DNA from 2 places in the Salipaludibacillus agaradhaerens genome. Region 2 is predicted to be linked to the other one. Evidence: riboswitches for the same ligand, from Rfam matches in the RefSeq annotation. Region 2 holds a riboswitch; the other holds the start of a gene.

Region 1 (3,217 bases), 600 kb from region 2:
ACCATGATGCGTGAAGAGATGCTCTATTTTTGGCCACAATTAGAGACGAAAATTATGAATGAAGGATGGGCAACTTATTGGCATCAAAGGATTTTAAGAGAAATGGCATTGACGTCTGAGGAGGCAGTGGAGTTTGCAAAGTTAAATGCTGGCGTGGTACAGCCGTCAACCACACAGATTAATCCTTACTACCTTGGATTGAAGATTTTTGAGGATATTGAAAAGCGTTATGATAACCCAACGAAACATATGATTGAAAAACAAAGAATTAAACGAGGAAGTGGGCGGGAAAAGATTTTTGAAGTAAGAGAAATTGAATCAGATATTTCCTTTATCCGCAATTATTTAACGAAAGAATTGGCAGCCGAAGAAGATATGTATTTATTTCAAAAAGAAGGTAAAGAGTACAAAATCATTGATAAAGAATGGGAGCATATACGTGACCAGTTAATTTCAAGCAGAGTTAATGGAGGGTTTCCCTTTATTAATGTCGTAAATGGTGACTATCTTAAGGCGGGTGAGCTTTATTTATCTCATGAGTATGAAGGAGTAGAGTTGGATACGACATACTTGGAAAAAACGCTACCTTATATTTATCAACTTTGGGGAAGACCTGTGCATTTAGAAACAGTTTTAGCTGATAGAGCTATCGTGTTTTGTTGTGATGGTAAAAAAATTAATAAACGATACGTAACATGAGAGAAGAGTTCCGGGGAGAAAAAGCACGCCCCGGAATTTTTTGTATGATTTAAACAGGCCAAGCTTGTTCTGTATAAGCCATGTCAAAGAACATATATTCCATTTTGCAGCCGTTTATAAAATGCTGGCGCATTCTTTCACATTCAGCTTCACCAGCATCTTCAGCAAGCTCATCTAGCCATCTCAATGTTTTAGTAATGCTTGGCATTTCTAGATTGCCGTAGAAAGAGATCCAAGGATAGAAAGGGTGACTTTCATCAGGTTTTACGTCGTTCATAAGTCGTTCTCCGATGTCCAAGTAGATCCATGGACAAGGGAGTGCCACAGCCAGCGCTTCTCCTAAGGTGCCGCTTTGGGCTACTTGTAGCATGTAACGACTATAATGGTGGGCATTTGGTGCAAGATTTTCGCCTTGGAGCGCCTCATAGTCTACACCTGCTACATGACAAAAATTATGATGTGGGTGGGTTTCATCGGCTAAAATGAATGAAATGCCTTCATTTAGTAAAGCCATTTTTTCTCTATCCGTGCACTTAGCCATCGTATATGCTCTCGTTTGTATCATGGCGTTCAAATACTCGAAATCTTGTTTAACGTAGTGAATAAGCTGGCCCTTTGACAATTCTCCCTTGCCGATCCCTTGTACGAAAGGGTGATTATAGCAAGCATCAAATAAGTGATTCGTTTCTTTCCGAAGTGTGGTTGTAAAACTCATTATTTGCCTCCTTTAAAATGAGACAAAATCCAACTAGAGAAGGTCATTCAGCTAGGCTTAATGAAGATTAGGAGAGGTGAAATAGACGAATAGAATACTAGGCGTCACAAAATATTGTATTTTAAGACACCAATATTATTAACGGACGAGGTGTAAAACAAAACGTCATTCCTTCAAAAGGAATGACGTGATCAATAACTATCCAAGTCTCGCTAAAATAAACTGAGTTATCGCTACGCCACTTTCCTACGCTAGTATGAACTAGATCAGGTTCAAAGGGATTAGGATTACTACCTATCTCAGCCCAAAAAGGCACCCCTAGTGGATTTTGTCTATGAAATTATACGTTTACTTTACCATGACTTCCCAGGAAATTCAATGCGATATTATTTGTTTTCTGAATTTTTGATGAAAAATGTATCTATCGCACCTTACCTAAAAGAAACGAATGTCTCGCTTTTGTTACGTGTATGCTTTACGGTTCGTTCATGGAAAGGAAGCTGCTGGATAACATATTAATATGCTATATCGCGAATTCAGGTATTTTTAAAACCGATGAAACTAAGCATTCTACCAGTTTTTCCGTTATCCCTTCGATGGGAAAAAAATAAACTCTTTTCACAACTGGTACAGTACTGTGAGACGAGAATGTTAGCTCTATCAATACCAGCATTCAGTAGTAACAACAAATTTAGTTTTTTTAAATCAAGACTGTATTGATCATGACTTACTTTTTCATAAGGTGAATTCGAAATTTGGCTAGAAGAGAGTATGTCATTAACTTCCTTAATGACTCTGTCATCTACCATATAGCAACAAGGGCCGATTGACGGCCCTATAGCGGCGTAAATTTCAGTGGGAGGGATAGATTCGTTAATTTTCCAAAGTTCCACCATCTTCCCAGCGATGTTTTTAACCGATCCTTTCCAGCCAGCATGAGCGATGCCGATTGTATGATGTTCAGGAGCCATATAATAAATTGGGACGCAATCTGCATAGCAAAGGGCAAGGAGGGTATTCGTTTCTGTCGTGTAAAAACCGTCTGTTCCTTTAATACTGTCCTGATAATTGAGTGTCCCGTATCCTGTAAGGTCTTTTGATATTTTGACAATATGATCTTCGTGTACTTGCTCAGCACATGCCCAGTTTTCTAATGGAAATTGGAGTAAATCAGCTAGGAGTCTACGATTTTCTCTTACATTAAGATTCGTATCATTAACGTGCAGACCAAGATTATTTGAGGTGAAAGCGCCGCTGCTTGTACCACCCCGTTTTGTTGTAAATCCAGCTAATATATTCGGTGAGAGGTTGTTCCAGTCTTGCAAAAAAGTTATTGCATCTGTTTGCATTTGAAATGGTTCTTTTATCATGCCCATATACTCTCCTTAAAAATAACATCTATATTATGTGAAGAAGGATCAACCGTTAATAGTCAATTTAGTGTATGCTTGGGCTAGCCAAAAAGTGTGAACAATGAAAAGAGTGGAGAACTGTCCTTTCTATGTTTTTCTAACAAATCATAGAGGGAACATTACTTTTTTTTCTCATTAGCACCATACATATCATAAGCTTTTTGCGTGTTTTTCCGAGCAGTTTTTTTAGTTGATTGTTTTAATTTATAAACAGTAAATGAAGCGGCAGCAAATACGATTATCATTGCAATATAAGCGTATCCCATACCACTGTCAGAAGGGTCTGGCACAGTGAAAATATCCATATCAAACGCCCCCCTTTCTAAAAATCTTTATTAAATTTATTATAACAAGTTTAGCGGATTTTTTCCTTTTTTAACGAGTTCACGTT
Region 2 (3,217 bases):
TCATAGGGATCATTAGCAACTGGACTTTGAACGCTTGCTTTTTCGCACGGTAAATAAATACCTTCAGATTTAAATTGGTCGGCTTCCTCCGTTAGCACGTCTTTAGGTTTTCCATCTGCAAAGAGACGCCCATTTTTCCCTAAAGCAAGAATACGGTGTGCGAAAGGAAGCCAATCATCTAATTGATGCTCAATGACCACAACCGTTAAACGTGTTTTCCGTTGAAGTTCTGCTACGAGCTCAATAAATTCTAGGCTGGAAACTGGGTCCAAATTGGCTGTCGGTTCATCAAGAATAAGGACGTCCGGTTCCAATAATAAGACAGAAGCTAAGGCAACTTTTTGCTTTTGACCACCAGACAATTCATGAATGGCACGCTTTTTCATGTTAGTTAAACCCGTTATCTTCAGCACATCGTCCATACGTTTTTTCATCTCACTTCTCGGAATTGAACAGTTTTCCATGGTGAAAGCTAGTTCATTCTCAACCGTCACCATACAAAACTGACTTTCTGGATCTTGAAACACAATGCCGATATGCTTGTTTACTACCCCTTTTTCATAGCTTTCCAAAGGGAGACCTCGAAAAAAAATGCTGCCTTGTTGAAAACCTTCTACCACTTCTGGATACAGGCCATTTAAACTAAGAGCTAGTGTACTTTTTCCAGATCCACTCGCCCCCATTAAAAGAGTCAGCTCACCTTCTTCAAGAGTGAAACTAACGTGATCAATAAGAGGCTTCTCGTGATTTTTTTCATAAGCAAATACGAGATCTTCCACACGAATGATCGGATGACGGTCATCAGGATGCTGATTTTTCACGTTTTTCCTGACGCTCCTTTCCTAACGCATATCCTCGTAAAACCCCGGTTTGTGCCAATTGATCACTGATATATTTCCCAAGAACACCAGCGAGTAGCGCTCCACTTAATATTCTTACAGCCAGTGTCGCTACTATGAGACCCGGAGTAAGTGCGGCTAATCCGGAAGAAAACCATCCCCATGCATAACTAAATACTGCTGCAGACATCCCTGCAAGCACAAGAATATGAAGCGAGAAGTTACGATAACGCGTAGCGAGGAATACGATCTCTGCTCCAATCCCTTGAATCGCTGCAGATATAATTAATCTCGGACCAGCTGGACTTCCGATTAATACTTGCACAGTTCCTGCAATTAATTCTGACCAAAAGGCGGCTCCTGGTTTACGAATGACATATGCTGCGATGATCGACACGATAAACCAAATGCCAAAAATGATTTCGTAGCCAAATGGCGCGAGACCAAAAGGGGTTAAAAAGTTTCGCAACCCTTGCCCGAAAAAATAAAACAGAAGATAAATGACAGCGAAAACAACGCCAAAGATCGACATTAATACGATTTCTTTCAACTTCCATTGCTTCATCATACGTAGTGCCCTCCTACATGTCTTTTTTTGATGGACTATTGGCTGAGATGGCTACCGTCATGGTCACATGACTTCTATCTGATGTTTTCGATGTGTTCGTGAATGCCTCTTCCAACGTACGAAAGACGTCATTTGCATCACCGTCTAATCGGCTCGCATAATGAACCCCTTTTGTGAAAGTGCCATGCTTTTCGGCAACCTGTACTTGATCAGCGATGATTTGCATGTAATCTGGATTGTTCATAGGATAAAGGGCGAATTGTGAAGCGGCAGTCACCTTTTCAGCTTGGGATTTCTCTTCATTCATCCGCCTATCATCCTGTGACATATACGTGTCTCCTTCTGAGTCTCCCGGACATCCAATTGAAAAAGTCCCGTTGAAGACAACATGAACCCCTGTTTTCGCCGCATGAATAAAAATAGCCTTAGCTACATCAAACACATGCTCACTACGACCGCGAATACACGTGCTTACATCATCGGTGTATTGCCACACTTTAGATGTATCCACTTCCTCCAATGCTCCTTTAATGACATCCACGAAATTGTCTGTCATAGGGTATACTGAAAATCGACACCCTACAATTCTGCTCGTTCCACAACTTAACCCCTGCATAATAAATGGCCTCCTACATATTTTCATTATATGATCACCGCGCCTCACTGAAGCGTCACTTTTAGTCTATGAGTCTCGCACAAATAAAAAACGCACCTTCCTAATAAGGAAGATGCAGTTACGTCCATGTAATAAAAGCCCCTTTAATAACCAGGCTACATGTGTGTACCTGCACTTCCCCACGCTGGTATTATCCAGATCGGGTTCAAAGGGTTAACAGGACTTACACCTGTCTCTCAGCTAAAGCGCCCCTAGTGCGAACACGGCTATCATATTGTCTTCTATTGTACTGACCTTTCCGGTAATTGTAAACACCTACAGATAGAAAATAAATTGTATCTTTCAAAGATAATTAAATGAAGATACTGAGACAAACGTAACGTGATTCGCTTTTAAAGTGAACAACAATATAGCATGTTCATGACTGTTCTTCCCCATTTGATTTGGATTCCTCTATTTCATGTGTTAAGCCGGCTACGTAAAAAGCACCTGCCCCATTATAAAGGCAAGCACTTTATGACGCTATTTAATATTTACGTGAGTAGTTTAAACTTTTGGCTGGTTCAATTGGTTTGACATTATCCCTATTAGCTAAAAATTCAGGACGAGGTTCCGTACCACCGAACGGCTTTTCTAGCTTATTTTTAATAGAGTTATAGACGAAGAAGACGTTACTCCGTGGATACGGTGAAATATTACCGGCAGACCCATGCATCGTATTACATTCAAATAATAAAACGGAGCCTGCCGGGCCAGTAGCACGATCAATTTGACCGCCAGCTTGTTTAACGAGCCATTCCATACTTTTATTGTCTGGAACGCCTACTTCTTGTTTTTGCAATGACGATTTATAATTATCTTCAGGTGTTTCTCCTGATGTGGAGACGTACCACTTATGGGAACCAGGTATAAGCATAAGGGGCCCGTTATACTCATAATTATCTGTTAAAATGATGGAGCAACTTAATGCGCGCATTCGCGGCATCCCATCTTCCATATGCCAAGTTTCAAAGTCTGAATGCCAATAAAACTCTTTTCCTTTAAAGCCTGGCTTGAAATTTATTCGCGATTGGTTAATATACACTTGACTGCCAAGAATCTGTTCACAAATTTTAACGAGCCGTTCATTTTGAGATAGCTTCTCAAAAAAACCTCCGTCTTTATGAACTTCAAATATGGAACGAATTTCATTAC

Evidence for each region. Region 2 has a riboswitch for thiamine pyrophosphate ahead of BK581_RS08695 (YkoF family thiamine/hydroxymethylpyrimidine-binding protein). Riboswitches for the same ligand answer to the same signal wherever they lie in the genome.
Region 1: linked by a shared signal. The riboswitch ahead of tenA (thiaminase II) and the one ahead of BK581_RS08695 (YkoF family thiamine/hydroxymethylpyrimidine-binding protein) in region 2 are both predicted to bind thiamine pyrophosphate.

Annotation. Positions count from the first base shown of each region.
Region 1 covers NZ_KV917378.1:1,228,538-1,231,754, reverse strand. Annotated here, with positions in the region: partial or broken gene BK581_RS05940 (SpoVR family protein) at 1-699, shown strand, start outside; gene tenA (thiaminase II) at 749-1,414, opposite strand; TPP riboswitch at 1,641-1,744, opposite strand; gene pgeF (peptidoglycan editing factor PgeF) at 1,951-2,781, opposite strand; gene BK581_RS05925 (hypothetical protein) at 2,946-3,131, opposite strand.
Region 2 covers NZ_KV917378.1:1,827,270-1,830,486, forward strand. Annotated here, with positions in the region: gene BK581_RS08685 (ABC transporter ATP-binding protein) at 1-821, opposite strand, end outside; gene BK581_RS08690 (ECF transporter S component) at 802-1,407, opposite strand; gene BK581_RS08695 (YkoF family thiamine/hydroxymethylpyrimidine-binding protein) at 1,421-2,023, opposite strand; TPP riboswitch at 2,183-2,286, opposite strand; gene thpD (ectoine hydroxylase) at 2,550-3,217, opposite strand, start outside.